Regions from separate parts of the Streptomyces sp. NPDC004629 genome, predicted to be linked through region 3. Evidence: riboswitches for the same ligand, from Rfam matches in the RefSeq annotation. Region 3 holds a riboswitch; each other region holds the start of a gene.
The links. Region 3 has a riboswitch for cyclic di-AMP ahead of ACFYTE_RS04935 (NlpC/P60 family protein). Riboswitches for the same ligand answer to the same signal wherever they lie in the genome.
Positions count from the first base shown of each region.

Region 1: it holds a riboswitch for cyclic di-AMP, as region 3 does, so the genes downstream of both, ACFYTE_RS10885 (transglycosylase family protein) here and ACFYTE_RS04935 (NlpC/P60 family protein) in region 3, are expected to answer to the same signal.
Region 2: it holds a riboswitch for cyclic di-AMP, as region 3 does, so the genes downstream of both, ACFYTE_RS02975 (peptidoglycan DD-metalloendopeptidase family protein) here and ACFYTE_RS04935 (NlpC/P60 family protein) in region 3, are expected to answer to the same signal.

Region 1 covers NZ_JBIALO010000006.1:76,997-81,748, forward strand. Annotated here, with positions in the region: gene ACFYTE_RS10870 (DUF501 domain-containing protein) at 1-88, opposite strand, end outside; gene ACFYTE_RS10875 (septum formation initiator family protein) at 118-594, opposite strand; gene eno (phosphopyruvate hydratase) at 706-1,992, opposite strand; gene ACFYTE_RS10885 (transglycosylase family protein) at 2,463-3,227, opposite strand; cyclic di-AMP (ydaO/yuaA leader) riboswitch at 3,232-3,399, opposite strand; gene ACFYTE_RS10890 (transglycosylase family protein) at 3,582-4,652, opposite strand.
Region 2 covers NZ_JBIALO010000002.1:3,853-8,604, forward strand. Annotated here, with positions in the region: gene ACFYTE_RS02955 (helix-turn-helix domain-containing protein) at 1-349, shown strand, start outside; gene ACFYTE_RS02960 (DUF6126 family protein) at 346-468, shown strand; gene ACFYTE_RS02965 (tyrosine-protein phosphatase) at 556-1,353, opposite strand; partial or broken gene ACFYTE_RS02970 (alpha-galactosidase) at 1,412-2,446, shown strand; cyclic di-AMP (ydaO/yuaA leader) riboswitch at 2,883-3,040, shown strand; gene ACFYTE_RS02975 (peptidoglycan DD-metalloendopeptidase family protein) at 3,045-4,043, shown strand; gene ACFYTE_RS02980 (SGNH/GDSL hydrolase family protein) at 4,297-4,752, shown strand, end outside.
Region 3 covers NZ_JBIALO010000002.1:425,354-430,105, reverse strand. Annotated here, with positions in the region: gene ACFYTE_RS04945 (DUF1996 domain-containing protein) at 1-71, opposite strand, end outside; gene ACFYTE_RS04940 (PP2C family protein-serine/threonine phosphatase) at 417-1,649, shown strand; cyclic di-AMP (ydaO/yuaA leader) riboswitch at 1,796-1,950, shown strand; gene ACFYTE_RS04935 (NlpC/P60 family protein) at 1,960-3,306, shown strand; gene ACFYTE_RS04930 (FAD-dependent oxidoreductase) at 3,456-4,752, shown strand, end outside.

The sequences.
Region 1 (4,752 bases), on a different contig from region 3:
GGGGCGGTCGGCCGAGCTGCTGCTCGAAGGCCGCGACGTCCGCGTCGGTGGGCTCGGTGCGCGCAGTGCGCGGCGGAGGCGTTTCCATGACTGTGTTCAGGGTGTCTTTCTGTCGGTTCACTGATCGGAGGCGTCGGACTTGTCGACGCCGTCCCAGACGTTGGCGTACCAGGGACGGTGGGCGGCCTCGTGGTCGGCGCGGGCCTGCTTGGCCGCGTTCGGGTCGATCACGACGTAGCCGGTCTCGCCGGGCATCACATAGTGCAGCCGCTGCCGGATCTGCTGCTCCGCGTACGCGTCGTCCTGCCAGCGCGCCTTGAGGTCGCGCAGTTGCTCGACCCGCTCCCTGGCCTGCCGCTGCTGCCGCTCCAGGTCGGCGATCTCGGCCCGCTGGGAGACGTACTGCCGCATCGGGTAGGCGAGCGCCACCACCATCGTGCACAGGACCAGGGCGAGCAGCGCGGCCCGGCCGGTGAGCCGGGAGCGGCGGGCCTGGCGGCGGGTCTGGGAGCGGTAGACCCGGGCCGCCGTCTGCTCCCCCAGCAGCCGCAGCCTGGTCGCGGTGGAGAACCGGTCCCGGTCCTTCGCGGCCATCTCCCGCCTCCCCTTGCCTGCGTGCGTCATACGCGCGTACGTCCCCGGACACGGTACGGGACCGGGTACGGGGACGTACGTACGACTGGCTGAGCCCTGATCCTGACCGGGTCAGCCCTTGAAACGCGGGAACGCGCTGCGGCCCGCGTACACCGCGGCGTCGTCGAGGATCTCCTCGATGCGCAGCAGCTGGTTGTACTTGGCGACGCGCTCGGAGCGGGCCGGGGCGCCGGTCTTGATCTGGCCGCAGTTGGTGGCGACGGCCAGGTCGGCGATGGTGACGTCCTCGGTCTCGCCGGAGCGGTGGGACATCATGCACTTGAAGCCGTTGCGCTGGGCCAGCTCGACGGCGTCCAGGGTCTCGGTCAGGGAGCCGATCTGGTTGACCTTGACCAGCAGGGCGTTGGCGCTGCCCTCCTCGATGCCGCGGGCCAGCCGCTCGGGGTTGGTGACGAACAGGTCGTCGCCGACGAGCTGGACCTTGTCGCCGAGCTTGTCCGTGATGACCTTCCAGCCGGCCCAGTCGTCCTCGAACAGCGGGTCCTCGATGGAGACGAGCGGGTAGGCCGCGACCAGCTCCTCGTAGTACTCCGTCATCTCGGCGGCGGAGCGCTCCTTGCCCTCGAAGACGTACTTGCCCTCCTTGTAGAACTCGGAGGCGGCGACGTCGAGCGCCAGGGCGATCTGCTCGCCGGGCACGTAACCGGCCTGCTTGATCGCTTCGAGGATGAGGTCGAGGGCCTCGCGGTTGGAGCCCAGGTTCGGGGCGAAGCCGCCCTCGTCGCCGAGGCCGGTGGACAGGCCCTTGGACTTCAGGACGGACTTGAGGGTGTGGTAGACCTCGGCGCCCCAGCGCAGGGCCTCGGAGAAGGACTCCGCGCCGATCGGGGCGATCATGAACTCCTGGATGTCCACGTTGGAGTCGGCGTGCGAGCCGCCGTTCAGGATGTTCATCATCGGCACCGGCAGCAGGTGCGCGTTCGGGCCGCCCAGGTAGCGGAAGAGGGGGAGGTCACTGGCCTCGGAGGCGGCGTGGGCGACGGCGAGGGAGACGCCCAGGATGGCGTTGGCGCCGAGCGAGCCCTTGTTGTCGGTGGCGTCCAGGTCGAACATGGCCTGGTCGATCAGGCGCTGCTCGGTGGCGTCGTAGCCGACCAGCTCCGGGCCGATCTGCTCGATGACGGCGAGGACGGCCTTCTCGACGCCCTTGCCCTGGTAGCGGTTGGGGTCACCGTCGCGCAGCTCGATGGCCTCGAAGGCGCCGGTGGAGGCGCCGGACGGGACGGCGGCACGACCCGTGCTGCCGTCGTCGAGGCCGACCTCGACCTCGACCGTGGGATTGCCTCGGGAGTCCAGGATTTCCCGGGCTACGACGACGTCGATGGACGGCACGAGCATCTCCTTCTTGGGATGTGACGCTGGAAGTGCGGGGCTGTGCGCCTTGCGACTAGAGCCTAACCGGCCCGGGGCCCGCGGCCGGTCGCCGACCGCCCCGTGGACAGGGTGACGACAGGCTGACGGTACACATTGTTTCCAAACGGAACAAAGGGCGGGGCAAAAACCGCGGGCGCATCACAGGAGGAGACATGCACGACGGGGGACGGAAAGCGACGAGGAGAGGACGGGAACGAGAAGGCGGGGGGAACTGAGGGGGTGCGGTGAGCGTAGGAGGCGGCGGGTCTCCTCGACCGCCGGCCGCACCCGCGCCGCCCGCCTGGTCACCGCGACATGGAAAGGCCCCGCCCCGGCGCGTACGGGGGAAGACGCGTCGGGGCGGGGGGTTCGTGGGGACGGGGGCGGCCCCGGGGCGCCCTCCACGGGGGAGGGCGCCGTTGCGCCGGGGCTGTGGCCGGACTACCGACCAGCCGTCACTTCAGGTGCAGCTGCTGGCCCGGGTAGATGAGGTCGGCGTTCTCGACGATGTCCTGGTTCAGCTGGAACAGCTTCTGCCAGCCGCCCTTGACGCCGTGTCGCTCGGCGATCGAGCTGAGGGTGTCGCCCGTGACGACCTTGTACTCGCCGTCACCCTTCTTGACCGTCTTGCCGGTCGGGGTGGTGACCGTCTTGTTCGCGGCCGGCCGGTCGGCGGAGCGGGAGGCGGACTGCCGCTCGGTGGAGCGGTCGGTGCCGGCATTCGAAGAACCGGTGCCGGTGCCGGTGTTCGAAGAACCGGTGCCGGTGCCGGTGTTCGAGGAACCGCTGCCCGTGGTGGTGTTCGAGGAGCCGGTGTTGCCGCCGGACGCGGAGCCGCCGGCGTAGGCGGCGCCGGACAGGCCCTTGCCGCAGACCGGCCAGGCACCCTTGCCCTGGCCCGCGAGAACCTTCTCGGCGATCGCTATCTGCTGCGACTTGCTGGCCCTGTCGGCGGTGCCCGCGTACTGCGTGCCGCCGTACGCGGCCCAGGTGGAGGCCGAGAACTGCAGGCCGCCGTAGTAGCCGTTGCCGGTGTTGATGGACCAGTTGCCGCCGGACTCGCACTGGGCGACGGTGTCCCACTCGGAGGCGGTGGCGGCGGAGGCGCTGCCGGCCGCCATCAGCGGGGCGGCGACTGCGGCGCCGGTGACACCGGCGAGCGCCACGACACGGGTGACCTTGGACGTACGACGACGCTTGCCCTTGCCGAAGAACAGCATGGATGGATCCCCTCACCGACGCCTGCGAGGTGAGCTGTCGGGTTCGGGCCGGTTGAGTTGCCCGGCCACGTCTCCGTGTGGAGGCGTGGCTTCACCCCGAGCCGCTTCGGTCAACCGACCGGCACGGCACTTACCTTGGGTCCCCCGCTCCTGCCTACGGCGCTTGACGCGACGACTGTTCCCGTACGGCCGCTGGCAGGACTCGGCGTTGCGGCAGCCGGGGCTCGCGGTGGCGAGCGGTCATGACCGTAGGCATGCGATCGCCGGAATTTCAAAGACGATCAGGGCTTCTGAGACTCATCCCACACTTTGAGCAAACCGGACATCACCCACGAAACGAGACGTCAGCTCCCGCTACTTTTCGCCCGTTTCGACCCCGACGTCCAGGGTCTGACCGGGGGCGATGTGGTTCGGATCGGCACCGATGGCCTTCTCGTTGGCGGCGTAGAGCGCACGCCAGCCGCCGTCCACATCAAGGGAGTCGGCGATGGAGGCGAGAGTGTCGCCGGCGCGCACGGTGTAGGCGTGCCGCCCGGCGGGGCCTGACTCCTGGTCAGCCGTCCTGCTTGCCCCGCTTACCCCGCTTGCCTCGCTTGCCCCGCTTTCGTTCGCACTGTCGCCCCGGTGGCGACCGCCGCCGAGGGATCCGGTGTCGACCAGGCTCCAGGAGCCTCCGCTGCGCCAGGAATTGTCCGAGGCCGCGGACTCGCGGTTCTCCGTGGGCGAGCCGTCCTCCGGCGAGGCGCCGGGCTCGGACGAGGCCGGCCCACCGGGCTCGGCGGAACCCGTAGGGCCGTCCGTCGCATCGCGGCCGGCACTCGCGCTCGGCGAGGGCGAGGCGGACGGCGAGGCGTCCGCCTCGGGCGCCGCGGGGTCGGCGGGTTCTGAGGGCGAGGACGAGTCGGACGAGCCGGAGGATTCGGATCCTTCCGGTGAATCGGTGGAATCCAGTGGTTTCTGAGGATCTGACGGACCGGAGGACTTCGTGGAGCCCTTCGCACCGGACGAACCGCCGTCCGTCACGCCGGTGTCGACACCGACGGAGCCCGAGGCCGAGGTGAGCCCGGACAGCAGGGCGCAGGTCGCCCACGGGGTGGTGCCCCGGTCGGCGAGGATCTTCTCGGCGACGGCTATCTGCTGCGAACGGCTGGCCTGGTCCGGGGTCGTCGCATACTCAAGACCGCCGTGTCCGTCCCAGTCCTGCTGCGAGATCTGCAGCCCGCCGAAGTACCCGTTGCCGGTGCTGGCGCTCCACGAGCCGCCGCTCTCGCACTCGGCGACCCGGTCCCATGTGGAGCCGTCGGCGGCGCTCGCGCCGGTGGCGCCGAGCAGCGGGATGGCGATCGCGGAGCCGGTCACTCCGGCCGCGACGACGAAGGCCGGAGCCTGACGAGGGCGACGGTGACGACCGTTCCCGGAGAGCATGCGGAAGCCTTTCGCGCGACAGCACTGACCGGCGCGGCAGGCCACGCCGGGATACCGCACCGATGGTGAACGTATCGGCACACGATCATCTGTCACAAGT
Region 2 (4,752 bases), 420 kb from region 3:
GGACATGGAACCGACCCGTGCGGGCGGCTGGACCTACTGGCAGGCCGGCGCCCCCGGCCGCGGCATGCAGGCGCTGCGCGTCCGCGTGCCCCACGGCTCGCAGCGCGACATCGTGCGGGTGCACCCCGGCGAGGAGTGGCTGTACGTCCTCAAGGGCCGGCTCGCACTGCGCCTCGGGGACACCGCCCATGTCCTCGCTCCCGGCGACAGCGCGCACTTCGACTCGCTGACCCCGCACCGCCTCGCCGCCGAGGACCACGACGGGGTGGAGCTCCTGTTCGTCCACACCCTGCTGCAAAGTCCCATGGCCGCACTGTGCCTGGGCCCCATCACTGGAGAGCTGCCATGAGTGACATGGAGGAGAAGTTCCCGCGTGCCCTGTGGATCCGGCTGATCATCTACATCGCCGTCGGCCACGTCGTGGCGGGCTTCATCTATCTGCTGTTCGAGGTGGGTGCCAAGGGGTGAGCGGCGACGGGGCGGCGGCCGGGTGACGGCCAAGGGGTGAGCGGCGACGGGGCGGCGGCCGAGTGAGGGCCAAGGGGTGAGCGTCCGTCAGTCCAGCAGCCGCTCACGCAGCCGCTCCCGGGTCCGCGGCGCCAGACCAAGCCCCTGTTCCAGATAGGCGTCGACATCGCCCCAGGTCTGCTCGACGGTCTCCATGGCGGCCGTCAGATACTCGGCGCGCGCGTCGAACAGCGGGCTGATCAGTTCCATGATCTCGGGGGTGTACGCGGTGTCCGCGCTGCCGCTGCGGCGCACCCGGTAGCGGCGGTGCTTGGCGTTCGACTCCAGGTAGTCGGTCAGGATCGCCTCCCGCTCCACTCGGAGGGCGAGCAGGGTCACGGCGATGGACAGGCCCGCGCGGTCCTTGCCCGCCGCGCAGTGCATCAGCGCCGGGACGCTGTCCTCGGCCAGCGCGTGCAGCACCCGGGAGTGCTCGGCGGTGCGCTCCGTGATGATCGAGCGGTACGAGACGATCATCCGGTGCTCGGCCTTGCCGTCGCCGAGCAGTTGCCGCAGCTGGCCGACATCGCCGTCGCGGACCATCGTCCAGAACTCGGCGCCGTCCGCCGGGTCGGTCAGCGGCAGGTTGACGTTGCGCACGCCGGGCAGTTCGACGTCCGGTCCCTCCAGCTTCTGGTCGGCGACGTTGCGGAAGTCGAAGATCGTGTGCAGGCCCAGGGAGGAGAGGAACGCGGCGTCGGACTCGGTCGCGTGCGCCAGGTGGCCGCTGCGGAACAGCACGCCGGGGCGCACCCGCCGGCCGTCCGCGGTCGGCAGTCCGCCCACGTCACGGAAGTTGCGTACACCGGCGAGTTCGGGTTCGGTCGACGGGACCTGCTGTGTCACGGAGGCTCCTTGCGGTCACACCCCGCGACGCGGCTCGTCGGCGGGCACGCCGTCGACCATACGACATGGTTTTCCCGCCGCGGGCGGACCGGGCGGCAGTTGCGCGCTGCACATCACGGACGCCGGCGAACTGCTCCACCTGCACTGGGGTCCCCGTATCGCGTTCGCCGAAGCCGAGGCGCCGGCCGTACGTCCGCTGCCCGCCTGATGAGCCTTCGGGTCGCCGCTCGACGGGCGTGAGGAGTACCCGGTCGAGGGCGGCCCCGCTTCGTCCGTCGGGCACTGTCGGTGCGCATCGCCGGGCGCCGCGGCACCGAGTGGGTCTTCGAGGCGTACGACCCGAGGAGCTGAGGTCGCGCTTCCGGGGCGCGGGGCCGGCCATCACCGTGCACTGCCGGATGCGCGGTGACGTGGTGGAGCGCTGGGCGCGCCTCGACAACCGGGGCGAGGCACGCGTGGAACTGCTCCGCGCCGCCGCGGCCACCCCGGGCACCAGCACCTGCCCTGGGTGGTGCCGGACACCGACGCCACCGAGGAGTGCGGCGACGTGTACCGCTGCGCGCTCGGCCGGTCGGGTTCCTGGCGCATCGCGGTCGCCCAACTCCCGGACGCGCGCGTGCAGATCACCGGCGGCGCCGGGTAGGACGACGCCTCGGGCCTGCTGATGCTGGAGCCGGGGGAGCCGTACACCGGCCCGTCTTCGCGGGGCCGTGGAGCTACGGCGGCTTCGGCGGCGCGAGCCGCGCCTACCAGCGGGTGTGCGTCATCCCGGACGCGGACGGCGGGCTCGCGGGTGTCGAGGCCGCAGCACCGCGACCGTCCGGTGCTCTTCAACTCCTGGGAGGCCACGCACTTCGCCGTCGCCCAGGAGCAGCAGGGCGAGCCGGCCCGGCGGGCCACGGCGATCGACGTGGAACTGTTCGTGGTCGACGACGGCCGGTTCGGCGCCCGCATCAGCGACTTCCGGGCCGGACTCGGCGACTGGACGCGCAACCCCGACCGCTTCCCGCAGGGCCTCAAGCCGCTCGCCGACCAGGTGCACCCCCTCGGCATGCGGTTCGGCATCTGGGTTGAACCCGAGATGGTCAACCCGTTCCGGCGTTGCGGCTGCGCGGCCTCGATCCATCGGTATCGCGCGAATGCCGCGAAACGGGCGAAATGCATCGCAACGCCGCGCTGTTGCGCCACGGGCTGCGCGCCGGACTCCGTGATGACCTGGACGCCACGTCCCTCCGCTGCATCGCGTCTGACCCTTCTGACCGAATTGCCAGTTATGCGATGAGGGGCGTGAGCAGGGTCATACCCGTGACGGTGCGTCGTCCGTCATGACCACGTAATGCACAGCCCCCTTACGGGAATTGGGAAAGACTGCCACCCCGACATGCACGGACGGTGACCGGGAATTCCCGCGACGGATCAAGGGAAACGCGCACCGGGTGAAGCGGCTCCTTGTCCGTTTGCGTCCTGCTCGCTTACGTTCGCCACCAATCCGGACGGACCGCCGAATCCTGCCGCCGCCCGGATCCCCGACACACCACTCACCCGTGCTCGGCAGGAGCGGGGGACCCACCAGGCACGACTGCCTGTCCCGGTCTCCGGGACGGCTAGGGGTGAAGCCGCACCGCGCGCGGCCGGGCAGCTCCAGCCCGAACCCGACAGCTCACCTCGCAGGCGCCGGAGAGGAATTCGCCATGCCCGCGAAGGGTAAGCACCGCCGCCCCAAGTCCCAGCGCCTCACCCGCTCCATCGCCGCCGCCGGAACCGGCGGCGCCGCGCTCGCCCTACCGCTGATCGGAGCCGCCGGGGCGCACGCCGCCACGCCCGAGACGGCGCCCCGCGCCGCCGCGCAGCAGTCCGTCCAGTCCGGCACCGGCACCGGCATCAGCACCGGCGCCGGCACCGTCGAGAAGAAGACGGCCGCCGCGGACTCCGGCACCCGGACGTACTCGGTGCGGCCGGGTGACTGGCTCGCCAAGATCGCCGAGGAACAGGGCGTCAGCGGTGGCTGGCAGCGGATCTACCGGGACAACCGCGAGGCCATCGGCGGCAACCCCTCACTGATCCACCCCGGTCTGAAGCTCACGCTCGGCGAGCGGGCCGCGACGGGGACCGACTCCTCGTCCACCGAGCCGTCCACCGAGCCGTCCTCCGCGAAGTCCTCGTCCACCGAATCCACCGGGTCCGCGCAGCCGTCGACGCCGTCTTCGCCCGACACCTCGGCCGACAGCGCTCCGGTCGCCCAGAACACCGGCACCGCCGGCACCACCGACACGGCCGCCGCCACCGGTTACGGCCTCCCGGTCGACGGCGCCCGGATCGGGACCGCCTACCACAAGGCGGGCAGCATGTGGTCCAGCGGCTACCACACCGGTGTCGACTTCGTCGTCCCGACCGGCACCTCGCTCAAGGCGGTCGGCGCGGGCACCGTCGTCTCCGCGGGCTGGGGCGGTGCCTACGGCAACCAGGTGGTCCTCAAGCTCGGCGACGGCTACTACGCGCAGTACGCCCACCTGTCGCAGCTGTCCGTCTCGGCCGGCCAGACCGTGACCCCGGGTCAGCAGGTCGGCCTGTCCGGCGCGACCGGCAATGTGACGGGCCCGCACCTGCACTTCGAGATCCGCACCACGCCGAACTACGGCTCGGACGTGGACCCGCTCGCCTACCTCCGCTCGCACGGCGTCACCGTCTGACGGAACGCGGCATCCCCGCATGCGCTGAGGGCCGCACCCGGGATCCCGGGTGCGGCCCTCAGCGCATGCGCCCGGCGGACGCGGCAATTCTCTGCGCAACACCCCCGCCCTCCGGCCTATTCCCGCGTTGGGAAACTCTTGGGGAGTGGCTTATCTCACCGCTCGTCAACCCCTTCCTACGATCGCGTAGGTCACATCCGAAGGGGAATGATGGGCCGACGTGGCAGACGATTCGAAGAGTGACAACACAACTGTGATCGGGTCGTACGTGGCGGTGGGGGACAGCTTCACCGAGGGCGTCGGCGACCCCGGCCCTGACGGGGCGTTCGTCGGCTGGGCCGACCGGTTCGCGGTCCTGCTCGCGGACCGCCGGCCCGAGGGCGACTTCCAGTACACCAATCTCGCCGTGCGCGGACGGCTGCTCGACCAGATCGTGGCCGAGCAGATCCCACAGGCGGTGGAACTCGCGCCGGACCTCGTCTCCTTCTGCGCGGGCGGCAACGACATCCTGCGGCCCGGCACCGACCCGGACGAAGTGGCCGAGCGTTTCGAACGGGCCGTGGCCCGGCTCACCGCGGCGGCCGGCACCGTCATGGTGACGACCGGCTTCGACACCCGCGGCGTGCCCGTGCTCAAGCATCTGCGCGGCAGGATCGCCACCTACAACGGGCACGTCCGGGCCATCGCCGACCGGTACGGCTGCCCCGTG
Region 3 (4,752 bases):
GGCTCCTGACCCCCGCCTTCGGTGGCCGACGCGTAGACGTTCGCCGCTATCAGCCCACCTCCACCCAGCATCAGTGCGACCGCTGCGAAGGTCGCGCGCCGTGCGCCCGTCGGCCGTCTGCGCGTGTTGCGTCCCACGGAAGTACCCCTGCGTCTCAGGTCGTCTCGGCATGGAAATCCCCCGCCCCATACGGATGCGGGCAGCCATGTGTTCAACCGCCCCACAGATTCATGGACACCTCATACAGAACGCAATGCGGCAGCACCCCCACAAGACTCGGCGCCGGTCACGCCATGTGCGCGTCTCGTCCCGGACCGCGACAGTTCCCCCGCGTTCGAGGGTCATGGGTCATACTTCATGAGAAAATGGTGTGAAAACGTCGCTCGACTGGACGGTATCCGACGGACGGCAGGGGCATGAAGGACGCGGATGACATCGACTACGCGGCTGTGTTCCACGCGCTGCCCGGCATGGTCGCCCTGCTGACACCCGACCTCGTGTACACGGACGCCAGTGAGGAGTTTCTGCGCGCCTCCGGCCGCAAGCGGGAGGACGTGGTGGGACGGCACCTGTCCGAGGTTTTCCCGGACAACCCGAACGAACCCGCCGCGACCGGCATGCGCAGCCTGGAGGCGTCCCTGCTGCGGGTGCTGGCCACCGGTGAGCGGGACGCGATGGCCCCGCAACGCTACGACCTCCAGCACCCCGACCGGCCCGGCCACTGGGACAGCCGGTACTGGAGCCCGGTCAACGCTCCGGTGCTGGACCGGGACGGCAGGGTCGCCCTGTTGGTGCACCGGATCGAGGAGGCCACCGAACTCGTACGGGTGCGGCGCGAGACCGCTGCCGGCCGGGGCGAGGTGCTGGAGTCCGAGCTGTACCGGCGCGCCTGCACACTCCAGGACGTCAACGAGCGGTTGCGTCAGGCGCATGCGCGCGAGCGCGAGGTGGCGCTCGCGCTGCAGAAGGCGATGCTGCCCGCCCCACGGCAGATCGGCTGCCACCGGGCCGCCGTGCGGTACCAGCCCGCCGTCGGCGCGCTGAACGTGTGCGGAGACTGGTACGACCTCGTCGACCTGGTCGACGGCGACCGCATCGGCGTGTCGGTCGGCGACGTGGTCGGGCACGGCCTGGAAGCGGCCGGTGTCATGGGGCAGTTGCGCAGCGCCCTGAGCGCCGCCTCACGCGTCGCCGTGGGCCCCGCCCAGGCCCTGGACGTCCTGGGGCGCTACGCCCATGTGGTCGACGGCGCCGAATCGGCCACGGCGGTGACGACGTTCATCGACTTCGACGCGCGCACCATCGCCTACAGCAGCGCGGGCCACCCGCCGCCGGCGCTCGTCCACGCCGACGGCCGTGTGGAGTTCCTCGACCGGGCGACCGATCACCCGCTCGACGCCCAGCCCGATCCCCGGCCGCGCCGGGAGGCCCTGACCACGTTCGGCCTCGGCGCGTCGCTGGTCCTGTACACCGACGGACTGGTCGAGCGGCGGCACGAGGACATCGACGCCGGTCTGGCCCGCCTCGCCGACTCCCTCGGCCGCCATCGCACCGCCGAACCGGAGGTTCTCGCCGACGTCGTGCTGCGGGAGTTGCTGCCGCCCGAGGGCGCCACCGACGACACCGCGCTCATCGTCGTCAGGCTGTGACGACCGGGTCCGGGGACGGATCTCACACCCGCGTATCGGGCATTCCGCGCTCCAACCTTCACACGAGGGACACATGTTGGCTAGGTTGACGCCCAGGCCGCCCGGTCCACCCGGCGAACCCCGTCGGGCCGCGCGGCCGCCGCCGAGTCCGGTGGCCGCCGAGCCGACCGGAGCCGGGGACCCGACCGACGATGGGGTGAATCGGCCCGACTGCCCTGCGGGCAGGGGCCGTAGGGCACGCCTTCCGGAACCGTACGCCCGAACCCGACGGCTGACTCGGCAGGCGGAGCACGGAAGGAGCGCGTCGCCCATGGCGCCGGAGAGCCGCGACGAGGTCCGGCAACGGATCGACAGCCTCTACGACCAGGCCGAGAACGCCACCGGGAACTACAACGCGACGCGTGCGATGACCGCCAGAACACGGACGCGCGGTGTCCCGCTGCGCAAGCGGCCGGGCGGGCGCGGCGATCCCGCCCTCGACGAGGTCGCCCGGCAGTGGTTCGACGTGGCGCGCGCGAAGCTCGGTCCGACCGTTCCGGCCGTGCTCCCGGCCGACCGGATGCCCGAGCGGCCGGTCGGAGACCGCCCCGGCCCTCCCCCGTCGGACGGCGGGCCGGAGGCCGCGGGCCGCCCCGTGCCCGAACTGCCCCCGGGACCCACCCGTCGCACCGTCGCGGAACTGACCGGCGGCCCGGCACCGGCACTGCCCGGCGGCCCGCTCCCGGCACTGCCGGCCGGCTCGGCACCGGCACTGACCGGCGGCCCGGCACCCGAGCCCACCGGCCGCTCGCTCCCGGAGACTGCCGCTCGTTCCGGTCCCGAGCCGGCCGCGGGGCCCGTCGCCGCGCTGCCCGCCGTGCCCGCGCGGCAGCGACAACCCGAGGCGCCGAACGCGTCGGCGCTGCCCGCGCCCGCTATCGGGCGGCACAGGCCCTCACCGGCCGATTCCAAGGAGAGCAACCGCCGCAAGCTCGCCGCGGCACGCGAGATGCTGACCCGGCACGCTGTGCGGCAACCGGAGGCGGTGACGGCGATCGAGCCTCGGCCTGAAGCAGCGGCGGCGTCCGAGCCCCGGCCTGAAGCGGTGGCGGTGGTGGCGTTCGAGCCCCAGCCGGAAGCTGTAGCGGTGGCGGCGGCGATCGAGCCGCGGCCGGGAGCAGTGGCGGTGGCGGCGTCCGAGCCCCGGCCTGAAGCAGCCGTGCCCTCCGGCTCTTCCGGCACCGGCTCCCCCGTCGGCACGGAGTCCTTCGCCGCCGGCACGCCGACCGTCACGGATTCCTTCGCTCCCGTGGGGGCCGGGGGCCGGGCAACCCAGGCCGTGGCCTTCGCCCGGGCGCAGATCGGCCGGCCGTGTGTCTGGGGTGCGACCGGGCCCGACTCGTACGACTACGCCGGCCTCACCCAGGCCGCGTGGAAGGCCGCCGGGGTGTCCCTGCCGCGCTCGGCGCAGGAGCAGGCCCTCGCGGGCACCCCGGTCGCACTCACCGGCATCCGCGGCGGCGACCTCGTCTTCTTCTTCGACAACGACGGCCACGTCGGCCTCTACGTCGGCGACGGCATGATGGTGCACGCCCCCGGCCCGGGCTCGGCCGTCCGCGAGGAGTCCATCTACGGCGCCGGCGAGTCGGCGATCCACCGGGTGATACGGCCGGCCTGACCCCGTGAGCGGCCGCTCCAGAGGGCCGACCCGGCGGGGCATAAGGCCGGTTTATGGGGTCATAGGGCCGACCCGCGTACTAACTTAGGTGTGCCTTAGTTTAGGCTTCCCGTTCGAGTCGCCCGTTGTCACTCGAAGGGAACCTGATCATGCCGCGCCCCCTGCGGGTAGCCATCGTCGGAGCCGGCCCCGCCGGGATCTACGCCGCCGACGCCCTGCTGAAATCCGAGGTGGCGGCCGAACCCGGCGTCTCCATCGACCTCTTCGAACGGATGCCCGCACCCTTCGGCCTGATCCGGTACGGCGTCGCTCCCGACCACCCCCGCATCAAGGGCATCGTCACAGCCCTGCACCAGGTGCTCGACAAGCCGCAGATCCGGCTGTTCGGGAACGTCGACTACCCGCGCGACATCAGCCTCGACGACCTGCGCGCGTTCTACGACGCCGTGATCTTCTCGACCGGCGCGATGGCCGACCGGGACCTGCGCATCCCCGGCATCGACCTGGACGGCTCGTACGGCGCCGCCGACTTCGTCTCCTGGTACGACGGCCACCCGGACGTGCCGCGCACCTGGCCGCTGGAGGCCGAGAAGGTGGCCGTGCTCGGCGTCGGCAACGTCGCGCTCGACGTGGCCCGCGTCCTGGCCAAGACGGCGGACGAACTGCTGCCGACGGAGATCCCGCCGAACGTGTACGACGGCCTGAAGGCCAACAGGGCCCGGGAGATCCACGTCTTCGGCCGCCGCGGACCGGCCCAGGCGAAGTTCAGCCCGATGGAGCTGCGCGAGCTGGACCACTCCCCGAACATCGAGGTCATCGTCGACCCCGAGGACATCGACTACGACGCGGGCTCGATCGAGACCCGGCGCGGAAACAAGCAGGCCGACATGGTCGCCAAGACGCTGGAGAACTGGGCGATCCGCGACGTCGGCGACCGGCCGCACAAGCTGTTCCTGCACCTCTTCGAGTCGCCCGCGGAGATCCTCGGCGCGGACGGCAAGGTCGTCGGCCTGCGCACCGAACGCACCGCCCTCGACGGCACCGGCAACGTGAAGGGCACCGGGACCTTCAAGGACTGGGATGTCACGGCCGTCTACCGGGCCGTCGGCTATCTGTCCGAGAAGCTGCCCAAGCTGCCGTGGGACCTGGATTCGGGCACCGTCCCGGACGAGGGCGGCCGGGTCATCGAGGAGAGCGGCGCCCACCTTCAGTCCACTTATGTCACCGGCTGGATCCGGCGCGGTCCCGTGGGTCTGATCGGCCACACCAAGGGCGACGCGAACGAGACGGTGTCCCACCTCCTGGACGACCACGCGAACGGCCGTCTGCACACGCCCGAGTCACCCGCGCCGCAGGCCGTGGACGCGTTCCTCGCCGACCGGAACATCCGTTTCACCACCTGGGGCGGCTGGTACCGACTGGACGCCGCCGAGAAGGCGCTGGGCG